DNA from 3 places in the Wenzhouxiangella sp. XN24 genome. Region 1 is predicted to be linked to each of the others. Evidence: riboswitches for the same ligand, from Rfam matches in the RefSeq annotation. Region 1 holds a riboswitch; each other region holds the start of a gene.
The links. A riboswitch is a leader RNA that binds a small molecule or an ion and turns the genes downstream of it on or off. The one in region 1 is predicted to bind cyclic di-GMP.

Region 1 (9,875 bases):
ACTCCCGATGGTCGGCGCGCCGGCCGGTGCCGCTGGTGGGCGACAGGTCGAGCTGGGTGTTCTCGCGGACGCGGGCGAGCTCGGCGAGGTAGTCGGTGATGCGGCGGCCTGGCGGCATGACGAGGATCGTGCCGATGCTTTCGCCGACCAGGTCGCCGGCCTCGCGGCCGAACATGCGCTCGCCGGTGACGTTCATCGAGCGGATCCGGCCGTTGGCGTCCACCGACAGGATGCTGTCCTTGATGTTGTCCAGCAGCACCCGCAGGCCGTCCTCGCCCTCGGTCGGCGCGCTTGGCGTGCTTGGCGCGTTATCTTGCCGCTCGTATTCCGCGAGGCGGCTCTCCAGGGACTTCAGCTCCTTCTCGTAGCTGCGGTACTGCCGATGCACCGACGCCACCAACGCCTCCAGCCGCGCCTTTTCGGGCGAAGCCAGGCTGAGCGCTGACTGGAGTTGCTTGCGCAGGATCGGATGCATTGAGCCCCTTCGGGGCGGGTCGGACCGCCCTAAGTCTATGAGTTATATAAAATAACCCATGTATTTCCCCACAAAAACAGCGCTTAGAAGCGGTTTTCCCAGCGCTTTTTCGCCATCTAACTGAGGTAAGTAATCGGCCGGAGGGGGCCGAGCTTGAGGCTTAGCGCGCGATAAACCGCGCGCAAAGTGCGCTCTAACTGCTTAAATCGGCTGAAATTTTGGGAATAGCCTTTGGGGATCAGGCAGTTGTCGCGGTCCGACCCGCGCGCTTGCGCTCGTGCTCCTTGAGGAAGCGCTTGCGGACGCGAATCGCCGCCGGGGTGATCTCGACGAGCTCGTCGTCGTCGATGAACTCGATGGCCTGCTCGAGCGTCATCCGGATCGGCGGGCTGAGCGTCAGCGCCTCGTCTTTCGACGCCGCGCGGATGTTATTGAGCTGCTTGGCCTTCAGCGGGTTGACGGTGAGGTCGTTCTCGCGGCTGTGGATTCCAACCACCTGGCCCTCATAAACCTCGTCGCCCGCACCGGTGAACAGCCGCCCGCGTTCCTGCAGGTTGAACAAACCGTAGGCGAGCGCCTTGCCGGTGCCGTTGGAGATCAGCACGCCATTGGTCCGCTGCGCGAGCCGATCCGCCTTGACCGGAGCATAACGATCGAACACGTGATGCATCAGGCCGGTGCCCGAGGTCATGCTGCGAAAATCCGACTGAAAGCCGATCAGCCCGCGGCTCGGCACGCGGTAATCCAGCCGCACCCGGCCCAGCCCGTCCGGCACCATGTCCAGCAGGTCGCCACCACGCGCGCCGAGTTGCTCCATCGTCGCACCCTGGTGGCGCGTCTCGACGTCCAGCGTCACCAGCTCCCACGGCTCCTCATAGACGCCGTCCGCATTGAGCCGCTTGATCACCTTCGGCCGCGACACCGCCATCTCGTACCCCTCGCGGCGCATCGTCTCCAGCAACACGGACAGGTGCAGCTCACCCCGACCGGAGACCAGGAAACGCTCCGCGTCCTCCGTGTCCTCCACGCGCAACGCGACGTTGTGCACGGCCTCGCGATACAAGCGCTCGCGCACCTGCCGACTGGTGACGAACTTGCCATCGCGCCCGGCGAACGGCGAATCGTTCGTCTCGAAGGTCATCTGGATGGTCGGTTCATCGACCGTCAGCGGCGGCAACGCCTCCGGCTTGCCCGGCTCGCACAGCGTGTCGGAGATGCGCGGATGATCGAGCCCCGCAAAACACACGATCTCCCCGGCCTCCGCCTCGTCCACCTCGACCCGCTTCAGGCCGAGGAACGAATAGACCTGCATGACTTTCTCGTTGCGCACCGAGCCGTCCGCGCCGACCACCGTCACCGGGCTGTTGCGCGTGATCTTGCCGCGCTTCACCAGGCCGATGCCGATCGCGCCGACGTAGCTTGAGTAATCGAGCGCACTGACCTGCAGCTGCAGCGGCCCGTCATGGCGCACGTCGGGCGGCGGACACCGGGACACGATCGTCTCGAACAACGGCTGCATGTCGTCCGCAAGTTCGTCCGGGCTATGTCCCGCGCGGCCGAGCAAGGCCGAGGCATACACGGTCGGGAAGTCGAGCTGCTCGTCGCTGGCGCCGAGGCTGTCCATCAGGTCGAACGTTTTCTCCACCGCCCAATGCGGCCGCGCGCCATCGCGATCCACCTTGTTGATCACGACGATGGGACGCAGGCCGTGGTCGAAGGCCTTGCGCGTCACGAACCGCGTTTGCGGCATCGGCCCGTCGACTGCATCGACCAGCAGCAGCACCGAGTCCACCATCGACAGCACGCGCTCGACCTCGCCGCCGAAGTCGGCATGCCCCGGGGTATCCACGATGTTGATGCGGTAATCGTTCCAGCGAATCGCCGTGTTCTTGGCCAGGATCGTGATGCCGCGCTCCCGCTCCTGCGGATTCGAGTCCATCGCCCGTTCCTGCAGCTCCTCACGGTCCGCGAGCGTCTGCGACTGGCGCAGCAGCTTGTCCACGAGCGTCGTCTTGCCGTGGTCTACGTGCGCGATGATGGCGATGTTGCGAAGATTCATGCGGGTCGGACCGTGGCAAGTGCCTGTTGCAAAAAAGAAAAGGGCCGAAAAACAGCCCTCGGGAGACCCTTAGGACGCGATTTACCCCCGTAAATTCGCTTTCTAAGGCAGCCGGGTATATTACGCTGAAAAGGTTACTTTTTCACCATTTCTATCAATCGTCCGCGCGGCCGGCCGGATGACGTCTCCCCGTCGCGCTGGAGTAATCGGGCGGCGCCTCGCGCAGGCAGGACACACCCCACGCCTCGTCAATGGCGCGTGACACGGCCCGCGGGCCGAGATCCCCCTTGACCGTGCGCAGGAATCGCTTGCTCCCGACAGCCACACTTTCGGTCCACTCGGGCTGGCGGACCGGCGCACTCTCCCCCAGCACACGTTCGGTCCAGGCCCTGGCGCGACGCCTGAGCGCCTCTGGCGACTGGCACCCGACCAGCGCGCACAGCGCCGCGGTGTCGATGATCCGGTAGCGTTGCGGCAGCCGTTGCAACTCGCAATAACCACTCTCCGGCCATTCGAACGGATGCGCCACCACCCCGGCGCGCACCATGTTCAGGTCGATGTAACTCATGCACCGGAGCAGGTGGCCGTCACTCGCGACCGCGGTCGCGTGATACCGGTCCTGCCAGAAGGCGCCGCTCCGCTTGCGGCGGTCGTTGTGCTCTTGCCCGGTCCGCCCCGCCACGAGCCGCATGGCCGCGGCGATTTCGCCGTTGCGCTGGTCGCGCACCAGCAGGTGGATGTGGTTGCAGGTCACGATGTAGTTCAGCACGCACAGTCCATAGCGACGCTGCGCCTCGAACAACCAGTAGAGCCAGCGCCGACGATCGATCCGCGCCTTCAGCAGGAATTCGCGCTGGTGGCAGCGCTGGGTGATATGCCAGACGTGGCCGGGGATGAATACGCGGTTGGCGCGCGGCATGGGTCTTGGTTCCTTACAACGCGATTTCAGGCGCTGTATTTGCATCCTAAGCGCCGATCGCGGTGCTTATGAGGGTCTTTATCGTTAGATTGCATGGAGATAACGCGGTCCGACCCGAGGCAAGCCCCGAGGCAGACCCAAAACCGTGACGCACGTCTTGTCGACCAGCTTTACGACTACCGCGCCGCGCGCCATCGACACCTAAGATATTGTCATTATTTATAGATAGTTACGCGTTCTGGCATGATAACTGCATGCCTCACTCAATCACTCATCATCGGATTGACGCGCATGAAGAACCTCAATCGTATCGCCGCCGCTCTCGCGCTCAGCTTGTTCGGCTTTGCAGCCCATGCGGCGCCGATCATCACCTTCAACAGCGCTGACGCCTCAGATGGCAGCGGCCTGACGACACCGGTCGCAGGCGCGACGGTCATCGATTTCAACGATGACAGCCTTCTCAACACAAGAGGTCCTGCAGGTTTCTTTGGTCAAGGCGGTGTCGTAAAAGGGTCGTCGAGCGGCGCATATGCGGCACCCGCCGGCAACACGACGCAGTACCTGTCCGTGGCCCTTGGCCAGCGCGCCGGTTCCCACACCATCACTTTCGATACCGGCGTCACGTACAACTACTTCGGCCTTTACTGGGGTTCGATCGACGACTACAACACGCTGTCGTTCTTCAATGGTGCAACCGAAGTGCTCACGCTCACCGGAGCACAGGTCATCGCCAACCCGAACTTCTTCGGCAACCAGACGGCCGACCCGGCGAACCGCTACGTCAACATCTTCCTGGGCGCCACCAGCTACGACAAGATCGTGATCAGCACCACGCAGTTCGCCTTCGAGTCCGACAACCACGCGTTCGCGCAGGTGCCGGAGCCTGGCACATTGGCGCTGCTCGGCCTCGGCCTCATCGGCGCGGGCGCCCTGCGTCGTCGCCGGAGCCAGTAAGACAACGAAGGGGAGGTGCGCCGACCCCGCTCCTTACAGCGACCGACGCAACATGACAAAGGGCAGCCGCAAGGCTGCCCTTTTCTTTTCGTCAATCGATCCCCAGGGCGCCGGTAGCTTGACCGATTTGGCATTTCTCGCCGCCCGACGATTGCTATGATGCGAACCCGTCAACTCCCCGGAGAACACAGATGGCGCAAGGGATTCTCGTCACCGGCGGTGCCGGCTACATCGGCAGCCACGTGGCGCGACAACTCGGCGAAGCCGGCGAGCGTGTCGTAACGCTCGACAACCTGTGTACCGGGTTTCGCGAAGCCGTGACGCATGGCGAACTGGTGATCGGCGATACCGGTGACCAGGCGCTCGTGAGCCGCGTCCTGGCCGAGCACGACATCGACACGATCATGCACTTCGCAGCGCATACCGTGGTCCCGGAATCGGTCACCGATCCGCTGAAGTACTACCGGAACAACACCTGCGCGACGCGGAATCTCCTGCAGTGCGCTGCCGAGGCCGGGGTGAAGCACATCGTGTTCTCGTCCACGGCCGCCGTGTACGGCCTGCCGCCGGGCGGCGTCGCGAGCGAAGACACGCCGACGGCGCCGATCAACGCTTATGGCACGTCCAAGCTGATGAGCGAGTGGATGCTGCGGGATCTCGCGGCGGCGGGTGGCCCGTCATACGTCGCGCTGCGTTACTTCAATGTGGCCGGCAGCGATCCCGAAGGGCGCATCGGCCAATCCACGCCGAATGCCACGCTGCTGGTGAAGGTCGCGTGCGAAGTGGTGGTTGGGAAACGCGAAGCGCTCACCATTTTTGGCACCGACTACGACACGCCGGACGGCACTGGCGTGCGTGACTACATCCATGTCGAAGACCTGGCCACCGCGCATCTCGATGCGTTGCGCTGGTTGCGCGACGGCGGCGAACCAAAGGTGCTCAACTGCGGCTACGGGCACGGCTACAGTGTGCGTGAAGTTGCGCAGGCCTTCGAACGCGTCACTGGCGAGCCGCTGCCCGTGCGCGAGGCCGAGCGTCGCGCCGGCGATCCGCCGACGCTGGTTGCGAACGCGAGCCGCATCCGCGAGCTGTTTGGCTGGACGCCGAAGCACGACGACCTGGACCAGATCGTCGCCTCCTCGCTGGCCTGGGAGCGGGCGCCGCGGTACAGCGCGTAGACCACCCGGCTTTTTGTCGAAATTCCTTACAATTTCTGATTCTCGAACGCTGTCGCGCCGCAATAACGGCATTTATTTCAGTCGGTTGAGACTATGGTACGAAACTTGTATGTCTCTCCACGAACGGGATTCACATCCCGGATGACGGTTTAGAACGAAACTGCGCGGATCAGGCGCGAGGGAATGAAAAAATGAACTTGACTCAGAGATACAAGACTTTCGGCGCGGCAGCGAGCCTTTTGGCATTGTCTGCGTTGGGGACCGGCGTTGCGTCCGCTGGGCCGATTTTCGTTGACGACACTTCCAGCGGAATCACAGGCGAATACCTTGGCGAGGACTGCATTGCCGCAACCTGCGTACAACTCGGCGACCGCTACACCGTAAGCGGTGGCGCTGTTATTGCTCCCGCTGAATTCGAGCCCGGCGACTACAAGACTCCCGGGTGGGACTCGTCCGACCCGGACAAGACGTTGTCATATAACGTGACCAGCAGTAAAAATGTGCCTCCGGGCGCAATCAGTAAGATCGTCATCTCCGACCTGGACGGCGCGTTCGATTTCTACTGGGGATCGGTGGACTCGTACAACGTGGTGACGTTCTTCTCCGGCGGTAGCAACGTCCTGGCCATCACTGGCACGACGCTGAGTTCTATTGGTGGGGGCACCGCGAACAATTTCGGTTTCGATGCCTACGTCAGTTTCGTCGGCAAGTTTGATAAAGTTGAACTCTCAAGCGCCAACGGCGTCGCCTTCGAGGTGGCAACTGCTGTACCGGAGCCTGGCACACTGGCTCTGTTGGGACTTGGCCTGATCGGCGTTGGCTTCGCGCGTAGACGCGCTGCTGCCTGAACTGATTCGGAAGGACGGGTTTCCGTCGATCCGTAGACCGACGCAAAAGCCCCCTGCAACGAAGTTGCAGGGGGCTTTTCTTTTTCGAGCCACACCTTTGCAAGAATGATGGCGTCGCTCGCGTCGGCTATACCAAGGCATTTCACCGCAATGCCCCCCCGGAGTGCGATTCAGGCTTTAAGCGAGTTGACCGGCCTTAGAAGCCGTTTTTACCCAAGAGAAATCCATTCTAAGCCTTCTAAAAAGGGCGTATTTTGCCCTTTCTCTATTTATTTCATACACTTACTACGGTCCGACCCCAACCAGCCAACCAGAGTGTGACCCCCGTCACACTTCCCATCTCTCCCCCCAAACCCGCGCCAAATACCTATTGCACCCCACCCCGACCGGGCGTAGAACTACCCCCACTGACAAGGGCAAACTCGTCGAAAGGCGGGGACGCAAAGCCACCGGTCTAAGGGACAAGGTCCTACGACAGCGGGGTTGCCAAAGAACCGGATCGCGCTACTCCCCCTCCCAGGGCGCCCTCCAGCCAAACGGCAACCTCCTGTACCAAAGACCCCCGAACGGCCAAGCCTCTCGGCGGTTTCCCCTGTCGGTACATCCCGGAAACGGGCGATACGTAAAGACTTACGAAAGTCGAGGCCACTGAAAAAGGCAAACTCACTGAAAGGTGAGGACGCAAAGCCACCGGTCTAAGGAACCCAACGCAGGGTTCTACGATAGCGGGGCCGCCAGAAAACATGGAAAGACATTCTTCATATCTCAGGCTGCAACGCCGCTCCAGGTTAGCGAGCCTCTTTCCCTCTCCGGCGCGTCCGATCCGGCGCGGTCCTGTCCGCGCACTGCAATGCACTGCTACCCGTGAGTTCAACTTTTCCGTGGCCATGATGCGAAGCGAGGTTTCGCCATGGCTACCTGGAACACACTTCTAAAGTCGCGTTTCACCGCACTGACGGTTGCATTCCTGCTGACGACGCTGAGCGGCTGCGGCAGCGAGAGCGATGACACCGCGGCGGCCGTGACGCCGCCGCCGCCAAGCAGCACGACGCCGCCCCCCAGCACGACCCCGCCAATCGATCCCGAGGTCGAAACCCACATCACCGGCAGCGTCGGCGACGGCCCCATCATCGGCGCCCGCGTCCGCGTCCTCGCCAACACCGGCCTCCTGCTCAGCGAAAGCACCAGCGGCAGCACCGCCGACTACGACGTCAGGATCAAGACCCAGGGCAAGCATTACGCACTCACGATTCGCGCCGACCAGGGCACCGACCTCGTCACCGGACTCGCTCCCGATTTCGAACTGGTCGCCGTCCTGCATAGCCCGTCGAACCGCACCGTCAAGAACCTGAACCCCTTCTCGACGCTGATCTTCGAAGCCGCCCGCATGAACGGCGGCGTCAGCAACGAGACCGTCACTGCCGCCAGCCACGCCGTCGTCACGCGCTACGGCTTCGGTCTCGACACGGCGGTGATCGCCGATCCCGTCGAGACCCCGATCACCGACGAAAACATCCACATGATCGTCCGCTCCAGCGAAACGCTCGGCGAAATGATCCGTCGCACCCGCGATGCCATGACCGCTACCGGCAGCACCATGGACGGGGACGCCATCATGCAGGCCCTCGCGTCCGACCTGATCGACGGCTGGATCGACGGCATGGGCGGCCTCGAAAGCCGCTCCCGGATCGCCGCGGTCGCCAACGTCGCCAGCGCAGCCGTCCTGCTCGAGACCATGAGCAACGAATTGCGCGTGTACGACGTGAATGCGACCGACGCGATGGACCAGGCCGTGCGCCAGGTCCGCCCCAACGCCGACCCGGACGCCTCGGTCAGCACCCTGCCGATCCCCGCGACGGCGTTCGTCCAGGCCAGCCGCCTGCTGCGCGCTGCACAACAGATCAACAACGATCCGGCCATCGCGGCGGCCATTTCGGTCATGGACGCGGCCGCACCCGGCACGAGTCCTGTCGACCTCGCCGCGCAGCTCCCCGCCGACCTGCAGACGGCCCTGCGCCAGGCGACGCTCGACACCGCATATGCGCCCGAGGCGCAGGTGGACGCGATCAACGCCCAGGCCCGCGTGGCGGCACCTCAAGAACCGACCCCGGAACCGACCCCGGAACCGACCCCGGAACCGACCCCGGAACCGACCCCGGAACCGACCCCTGAGCCCGACCCCGAGCCGACCCCTGAGCCCGACCCCGAGCCGACCCCTGAGCCCGACCCCGAGCCGACTCCTGAGCCTGAGCCCGACCCCGAGCCGATCCCGGATCCGGTCCCTGTCAACCAGGCTCCCCAGATCTCCGGCACGCCTGCGACCACCGAGCTGCAGGTCAACGACGGGTGGAACTTCACGCCAAACGCGTCTGACCCCGAGGGCGATCCGCTGACCTTCTCGGTCACCGGTAAGCCCAGGTGGATGAGCCTGAACGCCTCGAACGGACACCTGCAGGGCACCCCCGGCGTCGGCGATGTCGGTACCACCGGACCGATCACGATCTCCGTGACCGACGGCGAGTACACCGTCAGCCTCCCGGCATTCACCCTGACGGTGCTTGCGCCGCCGCCGGTCACCGGCTCGGCCACACTGAGCTGGGCCCCGCCGACCGAGCGCGTGGACGGCTCGGCGATGGGCACGGTCGCCAGTTACAAGATCTACTACAGCCTCAACGGCTCGCAGCTGGACCAGGTCATCACACTGCCCGGCGGCACGACCAGCCACCAGATCCAGGACCTCGGTCAGGGCACGTGGTATTTCGCGGTCACCGCCATATGCGCCGATGGTCTCGAAAGCACCAAGTCAGCCGTCGTGAGCAAGACGATCCAGTAACGGTCTCGGGAGCAGTGCAACGGTCCCCTGGGACCGGTTCCCATGCGCGGGCTGCGCGAGTGGCCCGCGCATTTTTTTGGCCGGGGAAAAGTGTGACGTGGCTCACGTCGGCGGACTTTACAGACCCGGCTGCGGGGCGCGATGGGTAAATTCATAAAATGATGTTTTTATTCGTTATTTTCGAGTTGGCACGCCTTGTGCATCATGAAACGCAACTAAGTAATTCGTTCGTGACCCAAGGTAACATCCATGATTCGCAAGTCATCCCTTTTCGCTCTCTCCGCCGTCGCAGCCCTGGCTGTTGCCGGTGTTGCCCATGCCGGCCCAATTACCTACCAGATCAGCGCCAACGACCTGACTGCTGCCAAGAATGCCGAACTGGCCTTCCTGAGCACCCTCCAGGCGGGTTACACCACCGAGGATTTCGAAGACGTCGCCGACGTTGACGATAACACCCAATACCTGTCGATCATGACGTCTGTCGGCGAATTCGTAAGCGAAGTGCCGGGCACGGGCGGGGCGTGCGACAACGTGTCCATGGGCTACGACTGCGATGAGGGCCTCGCCATTCTGAACGGAGACCCCGGCACGAACCCGTTCTCCGGCCGC
Region 2 (9,875 bases), on a different contig from region 1:
CGCCGACGTGCGCACCGTGATGTCCGAGATGGGCATGGCGATGATGGGCACGGGGCGCGGCACCGGCGAGGACCGGGCGCGCGAGGCCGCCGAAGCGGCGATTTCCAGCCCGCTGCTGGAGGACATCAACCTCGAGGGTGCCAAGGGCATCCTGGTGAACGTCACGGCGGGGATGGACCTGTCGATCGGTGAGTTCGACGAGGTCGGCAACGTGGTCAAGGAAAGGGCCTCCGACGACGCCACGGTGGTGATCGGTACGGTCATCGATCCGTCCATGGAGGGCGAGGTGCGCGTCACGGTCGTCGCCACGGGGCTCGGCGGGGTGGTGCGCCAGCGCGAACCCGAGTTGCGCGTGGCCAGCAGCACCCGCCGCCAGCCGCGTGTGCGGCAGGGCGTCGGCATCGGACCCGTGAACTACAACGAGCTGGACGCGCCGCCGGTGGTGAGGCGGCGTGCCGAGGAGGTCGAAGAGCAGGAAGTCGAGGCGCCGAAGCGGGCCGTCGGCCAGAGCTTCGACTACCGGGCCGACCCCGAGATGCTCGATATCCCGGCTTTCCTGCGCCGCCAGGCCGACTGAGACCGGTACGATGCCTCCCGGGGGAGCCCCGCTCTTCCTCCCCCGGGAGGCGTCCGTTTTAGCATTTTGTGAAAATTATGTTACCTTGTCTCGTTAGTTTGCCCTGAGAAGCGTAACGGCTGGCTGCCTTACGCTCCTTTCATGTGGGCGCACCGAACACGACGGGGCCGTAGCGGCCCCGGCGCTCCGGCCGGGCCGGGCGCGACACGGAGAGGCGTGATGCTGAAACAGCGGACCCTGAAAAACACTATCCGGGCGACGGGCGTCGGCCTGCACACCGGCGAGAAAGTCCTCATGACGCTGGGACCGGCCCCGGTCAATTCCGGCATCGTGTTTCGCCGCAGCGACCTGGACCCGGCCCCGCAGATTCGCGCGGACGGCATGCTGGTCGGCGAGACCACCCTCGGGACGACCCTCGTGCAGGACGGCGTGCGCGTGGCCACGGTCGAGCACCTGATGTCGGCTTTCGCCGGCCTCGGCATCGACAACGCGACGGTCGAACTGTCCGCGACGGAAGTGCCGATCATGGATGGCAGCGCCGGGCCGTTCGTGTTCCTGATCCAGTCCGCCGGGATCGCGGAACAGTCCGCCGCCAAGCGTTTCATCCGCATCCGCCGGCCGGTGGAGGTCCACGAGGGCGACAAGTGGGCGCGTTTCACCCCCTTCGACGGCTTCAAGGTCAATTTCGAGATCGAATTCGATCACCCGGTGTTCAAGCGCCATGCCCAGACTGCCTCGATGGACTTCGGCACGACCTCGTTTCTCCGCGAGATCAGCCGCGCGCGCACCTTCGGCTTCATGCGCGACATGGAGTTCCTGCGCTCGATGAACCTCGGTCGCGGCGGCAGCCTCGACAACGCCATCGTGCTCGACGACTACCGGATCCTCAACGACGACGGGCTGCGCTACGAGAACGAGTTCGTGCGCCACAAGATTCTCGACGCCATCGGCGACCTCTACCTGCTCGGTCACAGCATCATCGGCGAGTTCAGCGGCTACAAGTCCGGGCACGGCCTGAACAACCAGTTGCTGCGCGAACTGGTGCGCAACGAATCCGCCTGGGAAGAAGTGACCTATGCGGACGAGCGCGACGCGCCCTTGAGCTTTGCCGCCGCCGCGGCCTGAGCCTGATCGCCGCGGCTCGGCGGGCGGGCCGGACCTCGATCGCCGCAGCTCAGCGCGTCGGCCGGACCTTGACGTGCACGCGGGTCACGGCGCCGTCGTAACGCGGCGCGAGGCGCGCGACGAGCTCCGGGGCATGAAAACGAATGCGGGTCGCCCAGGCGGCGCTGTCGGCCAGGATCACGACGGTATGCTCGTGCAGGACGGCGCCGGTGACGTGGGCCGCCAGTTCATCCGGCAACAGGGTACGCACGCGGGCATCGAGCTCGCCCGCCTCCCGGGCCCTCAGGACGAGCTGCGACAGGTCGTTTCCGGCCAGCAAGTCCTTGAGCTGCTTGGGTTCTCCGCGAGTGATGTGGTTTTCCCCGAGTTGAGTGAGCGGTGATTTTGCGGCATAGTGGCTAAGCTTGTAAAAGGCAAAGGCGTCGAGAGGCGCCGGCGCAAAGCCACCGGTCTGAGGTTTCCGGTCCTGGTGGGCCGGACTGGCGACAGCGGAGCTGCCGAGCATGACTGAACGAAAAACCAGCAACATACCTGGCCGAAACCGGTTCGCCGGACGCCCGTTGCCTGTCGTCCCGTCCCCCGGGAGGCGGTCGTGAACCTGCTGGTATTCACTTCCCGCACCGGACGCACCCGCCAGGTTCCCCTGAGCCCGCGACCCGTGCTGCTGGTTTCCCTGGCTGTTCTCGCGCTCGTGTTCGTGGCGGGCCTCCTGGCCGGCCGCATTTCCCAGCCCGAAGAAGAGCCGGCGATCATCGCCGAGCTGCGCGCCACCCTCGAGGCCCAGCAGGACGAACTCGCCGCCATCCGCGACCAGTCCGGACGCAATCTCGACGCGCTGGCCATCCGCCTCGGCCAGCTGTCCGCCCACATCACCCGCCTGGACGCCCTCGGGCAGCGCCTCGTGACCATGGCGGATCTCGAGGACGGCGAGTTCAATTTCGGCTCCATGCCGCCGCAGGGCGGGCCCGACCCGGTCGAGGACGCGGCCTCGCTGCGCTCCGGCGAGATCTCCGTGCTGCTCGACGAGCTCGAGTACCAGATCGCGGATCGCACCCGCCAGCTCGACGTACTCGAGGCGCTGCTGTTCAACCGCCGCCTCAACGATGAAGTCCGCCTCGAGGGGCGTCCCATTCGCGGCGGCTGGACCTCTTCGGGCTACGGCTATCGCACCGATCCGTTCACCGGCAAGCGCGCCTTCCACAGCGGGCTCGATTTCGTCAGCCCGGCGGGCAGTGACGTGCTGGCGATCGCCGCGGGCGTCGTCACTTTCTCCGGCAAGCGCGCCAACTACGGTTACCTGATCGAGATCGATCACGGCAACGGCCTCGTCACCCGCTACGGCCATAACACCGAAAACCTGGTGACGGTCGGCGACGCCGTGAAGAAGGGCGAGGTGATCGCCCTGGTGGGTTCGACCGGCCGCTCGACCGCGCCCCACGTTCACCTGGAAGTGATCGAGAACGGCCGGCACGTCAATCCGCGCCAGTACCTGAAGTGACGCCGCGAGGCGCCGACGCGCGCGGTTTCGGCGGCCGGCAGTTTCCCCCTTGGGCTCGAGGCCGTAAAATACGCGGTCTTTGAGCGTCGGCGGCGCCCGTCGCCGCCAGCCACAGAATCTTTTCACGGGCGCCCGCGCCGCGAGCGTGCCCCGAGGTATCCAGCAGTGCGCAATCTGTTCGCAGGGATTTTCGGCAGCCGTAACCAGCGACTGCTCAAGAGCTATTCGAAAAACGTCAAGCAGATCAACGCGCTGGAGGAGACCGTCAGCGCCCTGTCGCCGGAGGACATGAAGGCCCGCACCGCCGAGCTGAAGGCCGAGGTCGAGGCCGGCAAGACGCTCGACGCCGTGCTGCCGGAAGCCTTCGCCCTGGCCCGCGAGGCGGCGAAACGGGCCCTGGGCATGCGCCATTTCGACGTCCAGCTGATCGGCGGCATGGCGCTGCACGAGGGCAAGATCTCGGAAATGCGCACCGGCGAAGGCAAGACGCTGGTCGCGACCCTGCCGGCCTACCTGAACGCCCTGTCCGGCAAGGGCGTGCACATCGTCACCGTCAACGAGTACCTCGCGCAGCGCGACGCCGAGTGGATGGGACCGGTGTACGAGACGCTCGGCCTCACGGTCGGCGTCATCCGCTCCAACCAGGATCCGGCCGAGAAGCATGCGGCCTACGGCGCCGACATCACCTACGGCACGAACAACGAGTTCGGTTTCGACTACCTGCGCGACAACCTCGCCTTCAGCCTCGAGCAGCGCTCGCAGCGCGGCCTGAACTTCGCGATCGTCGACGAGGTCGACTCGATCCTCATCGACGAGGCGCGCACCCCGCTGATCATTTCCGGTCCGGCCGAGGACAGCACCGAGACCTACCTGAGGGTGAACCAGCTCGTGCCGCAGCTCGAGCCGCAGGTCGAGAAGGAAGGGCCCGGCGATTTCAGCGTCGATGAGAAAGCCAAGCAGGCCTTTCTCACCGAAGAGGGCCACGCCAAGGTGGAGGCCCTGATGGCCTCGGCCGGGCTGATCCAGCCGGGCGAAAGCCTTTACGACGCGCGCAACATCATGCTGATGCAGCACCTGGCCGCCGCCCTGCGCGCGCATTTCATCTATCGCCGCGACGTCGAGTACATCGTCAAGGACGGCGAGGTCATCATCGTGGACGAGTTCACCGGCCGCACCATGCCGGGACGCCGCTGGTCGGACGGCCTGCACCAGGCAATCGAGGCCAAGGAAGGGGTCAAGGTCCGCCAGGAGAACCAGACGCTCGCCTCGATCACTTTCCAGAACTTCTTCCGCATGTACGAGACCCTGTCCGGCATGACGGGCACGGCCGACACGGAGGCCTTCGAGTTCCAGCAGATCTACGGTCTCGAGGTCGTGGTGATCCCGACCCACCGCCCCATGATCCGCGCCGACCACGCGGACCTGGTCTACCTGACGAAGAAAGACAAGTTCGACGCCATCCTCGACGACATCCGCGACTGCCGTGAACGCGGCCAGCCGGTGCTCGTGGGCACGACGTCCATCGAGACCTCCGAGCTGTTGTCCAGCGTCATGACCAAGGAGAAGATCGGCCACGAGGTGCTCAACGCCAAGCAGCACGCCCGCGAGGCGGAAATCGTGGCGCAGGCGGGGCGGCCCGGCGCGGTGACCATCGCCACCAACATGGCGGGGCGCGGCACCGACATCGTGCTCGGCGGCAGCATCGTCGCGGACCTGGACGCGGCCGGGGACGACCCGGAGAAGCAGGCGAAGGTCAAGGAAGAATGGCAGGCGCGTCACCAGCAGGTGATCGACGCCGGCGGGCTGCACATCATCGGCACCGAGCGCCACGAGTCGCGGCGCATCGACAACCAGCTGCGCGGCCGCTCAGGGCGCCAGGGCGACCCGGGTTCGAGCCGCTTCTACCTGTCGATGGAAGACAACCTCATGCGCATCTTCGGCGAGCCGGAGAAGACCAAGGCGTTGCTCTCGCGCGTCGGCATGAAGGAAGGCGAGGTCATCGAGAGCCGCATGCTGAGCCGCCAGATCGAGCGGGCCCAGCGCAAGGTCGAGGCGCACAACTTCGACATCCGCAAGCAGCTGCTCAAGTACGACGACGTCGCCAACGACCAGCGGCGCGTGATCTACGGCCAGCGCACGGAGCTGATGGAAGCCGAGGAGATCGGCGATTCCATCGCGGGGATCCGCGAGGAGGTCGTCAACGATCTCGTCGAGCGTTTCGTGCCCGCGAACAGCGTCGAGGAGCAGTGGGATATCGAAGGCCTGGAGAAGCAGCTCGACATCGACTTCGGCTTCACCCTCGACCTCGCGGCCTGGATCAAGGAGGACCCGGACGCGGATCCCGAGCGCATCGCCGCGCGCGTGCTCGAGGAGGCGGACCGCCGCTACGAGGAGAAGGTCGAGAAGATCGGGGACAAGGTCATGCGGCAATTCGAGAAGGCCGTGATGCTGCAGCAGCTCGACGTGCAGTGGAAGGAGCATCTCGCGGCGATGGACTACCTCCGCCAGGGCATCCACCTGCGCGGCTACGCGCAGAAGAACCCCGAGCAGGAGTACAAGCGCGAAGCCTTCCAGATGTTCAGCGACATGCTCGACCGCGTGAAGCGCGACGTCATCAGCATCGTGTCGCGCGTGCAGATCCGCAGCCAGGAAGAAGTGGACGCCATCGAGCGCCAGCGTCGCGAGGCGGCCGCCATGAAGCTGCAGCTGCAGCATGGCGAAGCGCAGTCCGCCACCGGCGGCCCCGGCCCAGGTTCGGCCCCTGGCGCTGGCCCCGGTCCCGTCGCCCAGCGGGCCCGCCCGCCGGCGGCCGGCGCCGAGGCGGCCGAACCCTTCGTCCGCCCGGAACGCAAGGTGGGCCGCAACGAGCCGTGCCCCTGTGGCTCGGGCAAAAAGTACAAGCACTGCCACGGGCAGCTGAACTGAGCTCCGCGCGACCGCGTATCCACGTGGTGGCTGCCGTCCTGGCCAGGGCGGACGGCCGCGTGCTGATCGCCCAACGGCCGGCCGGCAAGCCCATGGCCGGCGCCTGGGAGTTTCCCGGCGGCAAGCTCGATCCCGGCGAGGAGCGCTTCGCCGGGCTCGCGCGCGAGCTCGACGAGGAGCTCGGCGTGCAGGTCGAGGCTGCGCGCCCCCTGATCCGCTACGTGCACAGTTACCCGGAGCGGGACGTCGATCTCGACACCTGGCGGGTGACGCGCTGGCACGGCGAGCCGCGTGGGCTCGAGGGCCAGGCGCTGGACTGGCGCGCGCCGGACACGCTGGCGGCTAGGGACACGCTGGGCGCCGGGGACACGCTGGCCACGATGGGACTGCTGCCGGCGGACGCGGCAATCGTCTCGGCGCTGCGCCTGCCCAGCCTGCTGTCCGTCACGCCCCCGGCCGCGCCCGATGGGGAGGCGGCGTTCCTCGACGCGCTGGAGACGGCAGCGGGAAGCGCGCCGTTGATCTGCCTGCGCCGCCCGGACCTGGAGCCCGCGGCCCTGCTCGAACTGGCGGCCGGTGCGGCATGCCGGATCGAGGACACGGGCGCCCGGTTGCTGCTGCACGGCGAGCCGGCGGCGCTCGCGCCGCTGTTGCTGGAGCCACCGGCGGCGTTGCGCGCGCGGCTCGGCGACGCGATCGCGGGCTTGCACGTCCCCGCGCGCAGCCTGGCAGGCCTGTCCGCGCGGCCCGTGCCGGCTTCGTTGTGGTTCGGCGCCTCCTGCCACGACGCAGCGGAGCTGGAAGCGGCCCGGAGTGCGGGCGCCGATTACGCGTTCCTCGGGCCCGTGCAGCCGACGGCCAGCCATCCCGGCGCTCCGGGGATCGGCTGGCCGGCATTCACGGCCGCCGTGGAGCCGCTGGCGATGCCGGTCTACGCGATCGGGGGGCTAGGGCCGCAGGATCTCGACGAGGCCTGGCAGGGTGGTGCGCAGGGAGTAGCGGCGATCCGGGGCTTGTGGCCGGGGAGGCCTGCAGATTCATAGTCGGTCTCGGCCCTGGCGAGAACGTCACCGAGGAATCGAACGCCGCGAAGCGGCCCGTCAATCCCGTCGGCGATCGTCCGGCAGGTCGAGCTCGCCCTCGATGTCGCTGCCGCCGTCCCCATGGGCGTCGCCGGGAATGGCGTGCTCCTCGCTGAACCACTGGCCCAGGTCGATGAGCCGGCAGCGCTCGCTGCAGAACGGCCGCCAGCGCGCCGCCGGCGACCAGGTGACACGCTTGCCGCAATGCGGACAGGAGACTTCGTGCATGACGCGGCTCAGCAGCAGGTCAGGTCGAAGCTGACGTTCTCGGTGACCTGCACGGGCCGCTGCTCCGGGCCCGACCAGGTCAGGAAGCGCACGGTGACGCGGTGCTGGCCGCCGCTGATCTCCGGGTAACAGCCCGTGCCGGCGGGCAGCGTGATGCGCACCAGCTGGCAACCCATCGAGCGGTCGATCTGGTGCTGGAACATGCCGCCCGGGGCCGTCTCGGGACGGCCCGGCGAAGATTCGCGCGTGAGCCAGAGCAGCTGGCCGATGGCGTCGCACAGCGGCTTGAGATGACGGAACCAGGCCTGGAAGTCCTCGTAGCGCTGCGTCTCGGGCAGGTTCAGCCAGTGCTTGAAGTCCGGCAGGTCGAATTCGCAGGTGCCGCCGGGAATCGCGCTGCGATGACGGATCGAGGCGAGGAACTCGGAGTCCTTGAGCGGCTGGGTGTAGTTGGCGCCGCAGGTGCCGAGTTGTGCGCGCAGCTGCGAAATGCGCTCCAGCAAGGCATCGAGCCGGCTGCGATCCACGCCCGGGCGGCTGGCGAAGCCGGTGAGCAGGGTCGCGTGGCGCTCGAGGTCCTTCAGCGCCTCGCCGCGCACGTCGCCGCGGGTGACGATCGCGAGGATCTCGATGAGGCTGCCCATGGCCGCGCGGCTCGCCCAGGCGGAGGGCTGGCGCGCATGATGCTGGGCCTGGCGCGCAAGAAACTCGATGCGCAGGAAAGTCCGCATCCGCTCGGTGAGCGGCTGTTCATAGACGATCGTGTCCCGGGCGGGCTGCGAGGCCGGGGCATTCGCCGTGCCTTGGTTCATCGCGCGATTCTGTACGATGCTGCGCGGCACCGCAAACGTTGCGTGGCCAACGCGGCGCCGTCAACGGGTCCCGGGCTCAAGGCAGGCGCAGCCCCGGCGGGTCGTGCTCTGCGCCGGCGGCCATTTCGCGGTACAGGGCGTCGAGCGTGTCCACGGCGGCGGCCAGGCGCTCCGGCGGACCGTCGTTGACGATGACGTCGTCGGCCGCCGCGAGGCGCTGTTCCCGCGTCGCCTGGCTGGCCAGGATCGCGCGCGCCAGGGTCTCGTCCCCGCCGTCGCGCGCCAGCAGGCGCTCCAGCTGGGTTTCGGCCGGGCAATCCACCACGAGCACACGGTCCGGCCAGTCGGCGAGGCCGAACTCCACGAGCAGGGGCGCGACGATGACCTGGTACGGCCCGCCGGCGGCTTCGGCGTGCGCCACGGCCGCGGCGAAAATCCGCGGATGCAGCATGGCCTCGAGCCGCTTGCGCGCCGGCGGGTCGTGAAACACCCGCGCGCGCAGCCGCGCCCGGTCCAGCGTCCCGTCGGCGGCCAGCACCTCGGTGCCGAAGGCCGCGACGATCTCCGCGAGGCCCGGTTCCCCCGGCGCCACGACTTCGCGCGCCACCTGGTCGAGGTCGATGACCGGCACGCCGTGCGCGCCGAACAGCCGGGCCACGGTCGATTTACCGCTGGCGATGCCGCCCGTCAGGCCGATGCGGATGCGCTGGTCACGGAACTCCGGTGCGCGCATCAGTTCAACCGGCGCCGGCGTAGCTCAGCCACGCCCCGGTCAGGGCCGGGCCCCAGATCATGGCGATCCAGCCGGCGGCCGCGAGGTACGGGCCGAAGGGGATCGGCACCTGGCGATCGCGCCCCAGCAGCAGGATCATGGCGATGCCGACCACCGCGCCCACCAGTGCAGAAAGCAGGATCACCAGGGGGAGCATCTGCCAGCCCAGCCACGCGCCGAGCGCGGCGAGCAGCTTGAAGTCGCCGTAACCCATACCCTCGCGCCCGGTGGCGAGCTTGAAGCCCTGGTACACCAGCCAAAGCGCCAGGTAGCCGGCCACCGCGCCGATCAGCGCGTCCTCGATGGCGACGAAGGCATGCTCGCCGGCGAAGAGGTTGAACAGCAGCCCGGCCCAGAGCAGCGGCAGGGTGATGCTGTCGGGCAACAGTTGCTCGTCGATGTCGATGAAGGTCAGGGCGATCAGCGTCCCGGTCAGGCCGATACCCGCCAGCGCAGTCCAGGGCCACGGCAACAGCCAGGCCGTGGCGGCGAACATGAGCCCGGTCAGCAGCTCCACCGCCGGGTAGCGCGGCGAGATTCGCTGCTTGCAGCCGGCGCAGCGGCCGCGGAGTGCCAGCCAGCTGAACACGGGGACGTTCTCGATCGCGCGGATGGGGCGGTTGCAGCCCGGACAGCGCGAGCGCGGCGCCACCAGGTCGAAGCGACCCTCGGGAAGCTCGGGCGCCGGCTGCGCCATCTCCTCGGCACACTGTGCGCGCCACTCGGCCCGCATCATGATCGGGAGGCGGTGCACTACGACATTGAGAAAGCTGCCCACCAGCAACCCGAACAGCAGCGCGATCCCGGCAAGCACGGCGGGCGGCAGGGTCGCGAGTGACTCCACGTCGGCGGCGGC
Region 3 (9,875 bases), on a different contig from region 1:
AGCAGCCCTGCCACCACCCCCACCATGATGTCGTTGCCGGCGCGAAAAAAACTTGCGCCCAAGAGCAGCAAGGCCAGCGCCGGCGCAACCAGTCGCCACATGATCTTCTCCCAGTTTTTTGCACGCGCCCCGGCGCGGCGGGATCACTCCACTTCGAAGCGATACACCACGGTTTTCAGCGGCGGGCCGCCTCCCTGCAGGTCGCGGTACTCGAACGCGAGTTCGGCCTGCCCCGGCTCCGCGGCGATGAAACGCCAGGTCTCGAGGCCCGGTCCCGCGCCGCCGGCGCCCGTGTCGGGCTCGAAGCCCGGCAGGCCGTCGGTGGCCACCACCGGGAGGGCGTTGCCGGCCGGAATCCATGTCATGCCGCCGGCGCGATCCGCAGGGAGTTTCACGATCACCGCCTCGCCTGTCTGCAGGCGCAGGCTCCGGCCGTCGTCCTCATCGGTGACGGTGATCGGCGATGCGTCGGCTGCTGCCGCGGGCTGCCCGGCCGCGGGCGGCGTGTCTTTTTCGTCCGCGTCCGGCGCGTTCTGCTCCGCGGCGGCGGGCGGCTCGATCGGCGGGGGAATCGTTGCGGGCGGTTCCGCGCGCTGGCCGCAACCGGCCAGCAGGACCGCGCTCAGCACGGCAGGAAGACGAACACGACGCATCAGCGTTTCCAAACTCACATCAGGCTCCCGATTGGTATGCACGGCGACCGGAAAGGGTCGCACCGCGGGCCCCCATTGTCAGGGAAAATGTCGCCGGACCAAAGTCCGGGGCGTCAGGCGCCTTCGCTTCCCAGCTTGCGCACCTCCGCCAGCCGTTTCTTGCGGCCCCGGTCGCCGTTGGCTTCCACCATGCCGATGAGAGTGCGATGAATCGGCCCGAAGCCGGTGAAGGCGAGAATATTGCGCTCCAGGCTCTTGACTGCGTGCGCACGGTAGAACCACTTGTAGGCGAAGCCCGGCATGCCCATGGTGACGATCACACGGGCGCTCTTGCCCTTGAGGAGCTTGGCGCCCGGCCGGCCGGGCGTGTCCGGCTTGGCGAAAGCGAAGCCGGGCCGGAAAACCTGTTCGAGGAATCCCTTCAGGAGTGCCGGCATCGAGCCCAGCCACAGGGGGTGAATGATGACCACGTGGTCGGCCCGCGCGATGGACGCCTGGCAGCGCACGATGTCCGGCGGCGGTTCGTTGCTCTCGAAGTCCAGCTTGGACCTGAGCAAGGGGAAATCCAGCTCGGAGACGGGCAGGATCTCGACCTCGTGGCCGGCCGCGTCGGCGCCCTCGAGATAGGCTTGTGCGAGTGCATGGCCGTAATGGCCGCCGCCCGGGTCGGGGTGGCCCTGGACGATGACGATGCGCTTCCCCATCGGGTGTGCTCCTCGTGGCCTCGAGCAAACCGCTCAATCCGAGTCTAGACCCTCCAGCCACGCATCATCGGAGCTTTCGTCGATCCCCTCGAAGAGGTAGGTGCTGAGGTAACGTTCGCCGGTATCGGGCAGCATGGCCAGCAGCACCGCACCGGGCTCGGCCTGTTCCGCGACCTTCAATGCGGCGGCCAGGGTGCCGCCTGCGGACAGTCCCACCAGGATGCCTTCTTGGGTGGCAAGCGCGCGAGCGCAGTCCCGTGATTCCTCGTCCGTCACCGTGACCAGTTCGTCGAACACCTGCCGGTTCAGGACCGGCGGAATGAAATCGGGCGTCCAGCCCTGGATCTTGTGCGGTTTCCATTCCTTGCCCGCCAGGAGAGAGGCGCCCTCCGGCTCGGTGGCCACGATCTTCAGGTCGGGCCGCGCGAGCTTGAGCATCTCGCCGGCACCCGTGAGCGTGCCGCCCGTACCCCAGCCGCTCACCCAGTAGTCCAGTCGCCGGCCGGCGAAATCGCTGAGGATCTCGGGTCCGGTGGTGTTGCGGTGAAAGGCCGGATTCGCTTCGTTCTCGAATTGTCGCGCCAGGAACCAGCCATGCTTCTTCGCGAGTTCCTCGGCGCGCCGCACCATGCCTGTGCCGCGCTCGGCGGCCGGCGTGAGGATGACCTTCGCGCCGAGCGCCTTCATCACCCGGCGCCGCTCGACCGAGAAGGTCTCGACCATGGTGGCGACGAAAGGATAACCGCGGGCGGCGCAGACCATGGCCAAAGCGATGCCCGTATTGCCGGAGGTGGCCTCCACCACCGTCTGTCCCGGCTTGAGAACGCCGCGTTTCTCCGCGTCGTCGATGATGGCGAAGGCGAGCCGGTCCTTCACCGAGGCCATGGGATTGAAAGACTCGATCTTCACGTAGATCGTCGTGTGCCCGGGGCCGATCTTGTTGAGACGGACCACCGGCGTACGGCCGATCGTGGAAAGAATGCTGTCGTGAATCATGGGGGGATCCGATTTGCTTATATCCAAAAGCATATAAGCTATGCGCCGGCGGTTGGAAATAATCTTTGTTCCGATTCGTATGCGCTTTGGTTATAACAATGATCACCAAGATTCGAAGCCAGGTGCATCACCCTGGCCGGCTTGAGCCAAGTCTATGAAACTGCAGCAATTACGCTATTTCCAGGCGGTCATCGACAACGGCCTGAACATGACCGTGGCCGCCGAGCGGCTCGCAACATCGCAACCCGGGGTCAGCAAACAACTCAAATTGCTGGAGCAGGAACTCGGGTTGAGCCTGTTCGTGCGCAAAGGGCGGAGCCTCGTGCGCCTGACCGGCGAGGGCGAACAGGTGGCGCACCACGCGGCGCGCATCCTGCACGAAGTGGAAGCCATTCGAGGTATTTCTCCGCATCTCTATTCGGAATCCGCCGGGCGGCTGTCGATCGGCACGACCCACACGCAGGCCCGCTATGTATTGCCGGATGTGATCGCCCGGTTCAGGAAGCGCTATCCGGACGTCACCCTTGACCTGCACCAGGGCACGTCGGAGCAACTGGCGGAAATGGCGGACAAGCGGCAGGTGGATTTCGTCATTGCGTCGGAGTCGCGGCAACGTTTTCCGGATCTCGTCGTCCTGCCGTGCTTTCTCTGGGACCGGATCGTCCTCGTGCCGGAAAACCACCCGCTCGCCACCCTGGATCGACCCCCCTCGCTGGAGGAGCTGGCTGCGCATCCGCTGGTGACCTATGTTTTCAATTTCGAAGGAGAATCCAGCCTGAAGCAGGCGTTCGCGGCGCGCGGGCTAGACCCCCAGGTGGCGTTTACGGCGCGCGATGCGGATGTCATCAAGACCTATGTCGGCATGGGACTGGGGATCGGCATCGTGGCGCGCATGGCCCAGACGGTACGATCCCAGGGCGGACTGGTGGCCTTGGAAACCACGGGGCTGTTTCCGCGCTGCACCACGTGGATCGGCTTTCGTCGGGATATCGCATTGCGCAAGTACATGTTCCATTTTTTCGAACTCTTTGCCGCGCATCTGGACGAACATACGGTCAGGGAGGCGCTGGCCTGCCCGACGCAGGAGGAGATCGACGGGTTGCTGGGAGATACGCCGCTGCCGCTGCGCGCGTGACGGCGAACGCGAACATGAATAAACAAGGAGCGAGGAAGATGCTGAAGCAGATCGGTGTGCGCATGACGGGCCTGGCCCTGGCCGCCATCCTGTTGGCGACCGGCCCCGCGAGCGCAGACACCAAAGTGCTCGCGGACGAGATCCGCACGCAATACGAACCCCTTCGGGTCCTGCGCGTGGCCGAAGGGCTGGAACATCCCTGGGGCGTGGCGCTCCTGCCCGAGGGCTATCTCGTGACCGAGCGCCCCGGGCGACTGAACCTCGTCATCGACGGCGAGATCCGCCGGATTTCCGGCACGCCCGAGGTGCATGCCTTTCGCCAGGGTGGCTTGCTGGACGTCGTGCTGCACCCGGAGCATGCGTCCAACGGCTGGGTCTACCTGACTTATTCGTCCGGCGACGAGGACGGTACGGCCACCGCACTCGGCCGGGGGCGGCTCGAGGGCACGCAACTGGTCGATTTCGAGCAGATCTTCGTCCAGGACCGCCGCTCGGAACCGGGCCGGCACTACGGCTCGCGGATCGCCTGGCTGTCGGACGGCACGCTGCTGATGACCATCGGCGATCGTGGCTCGGAGCCCTCCCGGGCCCAGGATCTCGGTGATCATGCCGGCAAGGTGATCCGGCTCAATGACGATGGCACCGTGCCCGAGGACAATCCCTTCGTCGGGCGCGACGGCGCCTTGCCCGAGATCTGGTCCTATGGCCACCGCAACATCCAGGGCATCGTCGTGGCGGAGGGCGATGTCGTCTGGGTCACGGAACACGGCCCGCGCGGCGGCGATGAACTCAATCGTATCGAGCCCGGCCAGAACTACGGCTGGCCGGTGGTCAGCAAGGCGCGCGACTACCGTACCGAGGAACAATACGGCGAGGCGCGCAGCCGCCCCGGTTACGTCGATCCCGTCTACGAGTTCCTGCCCACGCTGGCGCCCTCCGGCCTCGCGCTGGTGACGCGTGACCAGTTCCCGCGCTGGCGCGGCAACCTGCTCGCCGGCGGTCTCGCCGCCGAACGAATCCGCCGCGTCGTGCTGGAAGACGACGTGGTGGTCCACGAAGAAGAACTGCTGCTCGGACGCGTCGGGCGGATCCGCGATGTCCGCGAGGGCGCGGACGGCAGCATCTACGTGCTGACCGACGAGGACGACGGAGGTCTCTACCGGGTCGAGTCCGCGCGCTGATCCGCAAGGGGCGGCATGGGGCAATCGAGCGCCGTCGCTGCATTGCGCAGCAACTGCAGTTCGCGGGGATGGATGCGGCCGTCGTGGGCCGCCACTTCGGCGAGTGCCGCCACCAGCAGGCGGCGCAGCGCCGGATCCATGGCTGCGAGGCGCCGCGCATGCGCGGCGGTCTTTGCCCCCGCGCCGGGCAGCACGGCGGCAAAAGACGGCTCGGGCGACGGCAGAGTAAACCCGCCGGCGGCGAGCTTCGTCACCCCATGCCGCCAGGCGGCGGCCGCCGCTGCCTGGTCCTCGTGTCCCGCACTTGCGAGGAGCGCCAGCATGGCCAGTGCGCCATCGGCATCCGCATGTGCCGTGGAAGCTCTCGAGAGGCGCGACTCGAGCGCCGCGGCCAGCGTGGCCTCGTAAGGGCTAACGACACCGTCGAGTTCGACGAGTCGTTGCGCCAGGTGGACGAGATCGTCCCGCCGCGCTTCGGGCAGGTGCTGCAGCGCGGGCGATGACAGGTCCAGCAGCGCGAGACGCAGCGTCGGCGTGATCTCTTCGATCGCGTCCCATGTGTCCCCGACCCGGGCTGCGACGACCGCGCCCAACCGGGTGTCGAGCAGTGCGAGTTGTCGGGCTCGCAGACCGGCGTCGGCATCCAGGAGCAGGGCGAGCGCGGTGACGGCTGCGCCCTCCGGTTCAAGCACCGCCGCGTGGAGTGCATCCGGCATGAGCGCGAGCAGGTGTTGCCCCATCGCCAGGTCGACCTGGCCGATCGATGCCGTCGCAAGCTCCGGCGCGACAGGGCTCGGGGCGGTGGGCGCAGGAGACGTGACGGGCGGCGGAGGCGCCGGCGGTGGCGGGTCGCCCGGGCGCCAGTGCGGATCCAGGGCGCGGATGCGTGCGGCGACCGGCGGATGGGTGGCCAGCAGCCCCGCGAGGCTCCGCCGGCCGGTGGCGAACAGCATGTGGCCGATTTCTTCGCGGCGCACCGCACGCACGGCGGAGGACAACGGCGATGCCGCGATTCTTTTCAGGGCATTGGCGAGGCCCTCGGGATTGCGGGTGAACTGCACTGCGGAGGCGTCGGCGAGCACCTCGCGCTGGCGTGACACGGCGGCCTGGAGGATGCGTCCCGCGAGCACGCCGATCGAGCCGAGCACCACGATGGCGAGCCCTGCGGCAAGCAGGGCGGCGCCCGCGCCTGAAGCCCCGCCCCGGCCGCCCGGGCCCCGTCGCCGGCCCCCGCCCAGCGCCGCCCCGCGCAACAGCAGCCGGCCGGTCATGCTGACGGCGACCAGGCCGAACACGTAGCCCATGAGACGGGCATTGAGCCGCATGTCACCATTCAATATGTGACTGAACTCATGCCCGATCACGCCTTGCAATTCATCACGCGCCAGCCGTTCGAGTGCGCCCCGGGTGACGGCCACTGCCGCGTTGGAAGGGTGCAGCCCGGCCGCGAAGGCATTGATGCCGGGCTCGTTTTCCAGCACGTAGACCTCGGGAACCGGCAGTCCGGCGGCGATCGCCATTTCCTCGACCACGTTGTGCAGGCGGCGCTTGAGCGGATCCTGCTCGAGGCCGGTGACGCGTTCCCCGCCCAGCGAGACGGCCACGGCGCCCCCGCCGCTGCGCAGGCTGCGCAGACGCCAGAGGGAAGCGATGCCGATGAATGCGGCCGTGGCCATGGCCGCGACGACGAACACCGCGGGATCGAGCGCGGTGCGCGGCAGTTGCCCCGGGGGCGTGTTGGCAGCACCGAACAGGAGTGTCAGCACCGCCGCGACCGACAGCGCCACGGCACCGGCCGCGATGGTGAACGCCCCCAGCAGCCAGCGCGAACGCCCGCGTGCCGCCGCTTGCCTGCCGAAGAAGTCCATGCCTGGCCGGGCCCGCGAGCCGGCTAGCGGTCGCTAATCAAAAGGTGACCTGCGGCACCTGCCGTTTCTCTTCGGACTCGATCTCCAGGAATGCAGCGGGGTCGAAGTTGAAGGAGTTCGCGACGAGGTTGTTCGGGAAATTCTCCCGGGTGTTGTTGTACTGCATGACGCTGTCGTTGAACGCCTGGCGCGCGAACGCCACGCGGTTCTCCGTGCTCGTGAGTTCTTCCTGCAGCTGCATCATGTTGCGATCGGCCTTCAGGTCCGGATAGGACTCGGACAGGGCGAACAGGCGGCCCAGTGCCGACGAGAGAGCGGAGTCCGCACCCGACAGCTCCGCGATCGCGGCCGCGCTCTCGGGATGAGCGGCCGCGGCCTGCAGGCCGGAGACGGCTCGCGTGCGGGCGGCGATGACCGCTTCGAGCGTCTCGCGCTCGTGCTTCATGTAGCCCTTGACCGCTTCCACGAGGTTGGGGATCAGGTCGTAGCGCCGCGTCAGCTGGACATCGATCTGCGCGAAGGCGTTCTTCACCGCGTTTCGCAGGTTGACGAGCTTGTTATAGGTCGCGATCGCCCAGAGCACGACGGCGGCAAGCACTGCAATCAGAATCCAGAACTCCATGGCGATCTCCTCGGCGCGTTTTGCGTGCCTGAGAATACTCGACCCGCCAACGGCCTCCAACTACTGATTTGCCGCTACACCCCCGGGCGGTGTGTCGGACGGAAAGTGACGCGCAGCGTCACCTGGCGCCAGGCAGCGTGGCCCGGGCGGCACCGGACTCCGGGCGGCGCCGCGCCCCGGTCGGGCCCTGCGTGAGGAATCGTAAGTAAAATCCGCAGCTTGGACCGAGTCCAGGTGTCGAAAGTCCCGCCCGCCGCACGATCCGATGACGCAACATCTCGACCAGTTGCTTGACAGCTTGCGGGCTCTCTGGCATCCGTGGCGTCGCTGACAAAGGCAAACCCGTCGAAAGGCGGGGACGCAAAGCCACCGGTCTAAGGGATCCGAGATCCACGACAGCGGGGTTGCCGGCCATGGAAAACGATAACGGGCTTAGCTTGCCCGGGCGCACGAGTCGCGTTTTCCCGGTTGTCCGACCCGCCGGTCGATGGATGGTGCCATCCACCGGCTTCCAGCTTTGCGTCCCTTCCCGCCGACGATACTCCGAGAGGGGGGATCGATATGGCTGGGGCCAACGGATACAAGCTGACCGTCTCTGCATTGCTTTCGTTTTCGCTGCTGGCCCTGGGGGGCTGCGGCGGCGAAGAGGAAAGCGTCTCGTCCGCGATCGTGGTGGAAGGGGATTTCCCGATCGTGTTCGCCAAGCGCCAGGTCTCCGCGCTGGGCAATCCCACCGATGCGGCCAATTTCGCCGCCGGCGGCGACCTGATGCTCAAGGACCTGTCTTCGCCCAGCGCGCCGCTGGAGAACCTCACCGCCCCCTTCACGCAGGGCGAGGGTGACGTCTCGGATCCGGAGGTGTCTTACGACGGCGAGCGCGTGCTGTTCTCGATGCGGGGGCCCGGCAACCCCAGCTGGAACATCTTCGAACTGGACCTGCCGAGCCGCAGCCTGCGGCGCCTGATCGCCGACGATGCGGTCGCGAATGCGGGCGACGACATCGACCCCGCCTACCTGCCGGACGGCCGCATCGTGTTCAGTTCCAACCGGCAGCAGAAATCCCGCGAGCTGCTGGCCGAGCGCAACATCCAGCCTTATGCCTACCGCGACGAATACGAGCGCGAGCGCGTGGCTGCCTTGCATGTCATGGGCGCCGACGGCGAGGACATCCGGCAGATTTCCTTCAACCAGAGCCATGACCGTAATCCCACCGTGCTCGCGACTGGGGAAATCCTGTTTGCGCGCTGGGACCATGTCGGCAACCGCAACCATTTCCCGCTGTTCATCACCAACCCGGATGGCACCAATATCTTCGTCCAGTACGGTGCCTTCAGTCCGGGCAACAGCTTTCTGCATCCGCGCGAAATGCCCGACGGACGCGTCATGACCTCGCTGATGCCGCTATCCGGTACCCGCGAGGGTGGCGCCTTGATGGCGGTGGATATTCGCAATTTTGCCGAATCCCGAGAACCCGTGCCGGGCGCCGCGGCCGATGCGGTGGGGCAGGAGCAGTTGACATTGTTCCCGGTGGAAACGGGTCGCGGCGTTTCCGAGTTCGGCCGCTACACGACCCCCTATCCGCTGTGGGACGGCACGAACCGGGCCCTGGTCAGCTGGTCGCCATTTCGTCCCGAGATGGAGCTCGACCCGGTCACCGGCCTCGAAGAAGAAGTCGAGGGCCCGCCGCTCTATGGCGTCTACATGTTCGATATCGCCAACAAGAGCCTCCGTCCGATCGCGTTGCCGGAGGAAGGCTGGGCCTACACGGACCCGATCGCGATCCAGGCGCGCCCGGCGCCGAACACCGTTACGGACAAGCCGCTCGACGCCGCACTGGCGGCCGAGGGCATGGGCGTACTCAACGTGAAGAGCGTCTATGACACCGACGGCCTCGGCCTGATGGGTGCGCGCATGCTCGTCGGCGACGAGAGCATTCCGATGACCACCCCGCCGCCGGACGACACGCGCAGTGCCGTGGCCGATCTCATGACGCTGAAGGACCCCGCGCTGACGACCGCGGCCCAGCGACCGGCACGCTTCGTACGCGTCACCGAGGCCGTGCCGACGCCGCCCGGGGTGTCCCGCGAGGCGATCGGCGAGACCAACCTCGAGATGCAGCAGATCGTCGGCTACGCCGAGATCGAGCCGGATGGCTCCTTCCGGGTCAAGGTGCCGGCGGATACGCCGCTCGGCGTCGTCGCGGTGGATGCGCACGGCCGTGCGATCCAGGTACACACGAACTGGCTGCAGGTGCGCCCCGGCGAGACCCGGACATGCAACGGTTGTCATTCGCCGCGGCGCGGCAGCGCGTTGAACTCGGCGCCGATCGCCGGCTTTCATCCGAACGCGAACTGGACCGGCGAACTCGGCGAATCCATGGCCGAGACCCGGACCCGGCTCGATCCGACCGCGCTCGAGCTGGATGCCGATATCGTGTACGAGGACGTGTGGACGGATCCCGTCCAGGCCGGCCGCCCCGCGGATCCGCCCTTGCTGATCAGCTATGCCGATCTGCCGCCGGGCGTGCCCGCGCCGGTGGACGGGATCATCAACTATCCCGACCATGTGCAGCCGATCTGGGAGGCCGACCGCGGCGCCGATACCTGTATCGGCTGCCACTTGAGCGATGACCCGGAGGATCCGCTCGCCGCGGGCCTCGACCTGCGTGGCACGACCTCGGGGTCCGGGCGACTGAAGTCCTACGAGGAGATCATGG

Region 2: another riboswitch for cyclic di-GMP. It lies ahead of G6032_RS02505 (M23 family metallopeptidase); the one in region 1 lies ahead of G6032_RS10835 (putative Ig domain-containing protein).
Region 3: another riboswitch for cyclic di-GMP. It lies ahead of G6032_RS04810 (PD40 domain-containing protein); the one in region 1 lies ahead of G6032_RS10835 (putative Ig domain-containing protein).

What each region holds. Positions count from the first base shown of each region.
Region 1 is NZ_JAAMFG010000034.1:660,444-670,318, forward strand. Features, by position in the region: gene G6032_RS10805 (EAL domain-containing protein) at 1-475, opposite strand, end outside; gene typA (translational GTPase TypA) at 714-2,534, opposite strand; gene G6032_RS10815 (transposase) at 2,689-3,453, opposite strand; gene G6032_RS10820 (PEP-CTERM sorting domain-containing protein) at 3,745-4,407, shown strand; gene galE (UDP-glucose 4-epimerase GalE) at 4,599-5,585, shown strand; gene G6032_RS15495 (PEP-CTERM sorting domain-containing protein) at 5,777-6,433, shown strand; cyclic di-GMP riboswitch class I at 6,839-6,924, shown strand; cyclic di-GMP riboswitch class I at 7,080-7,172, shown strand; gene G6032_RS10835 (putative Ig domain-containing protein) at 7,344-9,266, shown strand; gene G6032_RS10840 (PEP-CTERM sorting domain-containing protein) at 9,516-9,875, shown strand, end outside.
Region 2 is NZ_JAAMFG010000021.1:238,524-248,398, forward strand. Features, by position in the region: gene ftsZ (cell division protein FtsZ) at 1-577, shown strand, start outside; gene lpxC (UDP-3-O-acyl-N-acetylglucosamine deacetylase) at 797-1,702, shown strand; gene G6032_RS02500 (DciA family protein) at 1,752-2,021, opposite strand; cyclic di-GMP riboswitch class I at 2,105-2,204, shown strand; gene G6032_RS02505 (M23 family metallopeptidase) at 2,295-3,200, shown strand; gene secA (preprotein translocase subunit SecA) at 3,366-6,125, shown strand; gene G6032_RS02515 (Nudix family hydrolase) at 6,122-7,168, shown strand; gene G6032_RS02520 (DNA gyrase inhibitor YacG) at 7,226-7,435, opposite strand; gene zapD (cell division protein ZapD) at 7,444-8,247, opposite strand; gene coaE (dephospho-CoA kinase) at 8,324-8,980, opposite strand; gene G6032_RS02535 (A24 family peptidase) at 8,985-9,863, opposite strand.
Region 3 is NZ_JAAMFG010000028.1:96,230-106,104, reverse strand. Features, by position in the region: gene G6032_RS04850 (hypothetical protein) at 1-101, opposite strand, end outside; gene G6032_RS04845 (protease inhibitor I42 family protein) at 144-671, opposite strand; gene G6032_RS04840 (NAD(P)H-dependent oxidoreductase) at 767-1,357, opposite strand; gene cysK (cysteine synthase A) at 1,391-2,353, opposite strand; gene G6032_RS04830 (LysR substrate-binding domain-containing protein) at 2,508-3,488, shown strand; gene G6032_RS04825 (PQQ-dependent sugar dehydrogenase) at 3,527-4,669, shown strand; gene G6032_RS04820 (M48 family metallopeptidase) at 4,645-6,537, opposite strand; gene G6032_RS04815 (LemA family protein) at 6,575-7,159, opposite strand; cyclic di-GMP riboswitch class I at 7,485-7,571, shown strand; gene G6032_RS04810 (PD40 domain-containing protein) at 7,721-9,875, shown strand, end outside.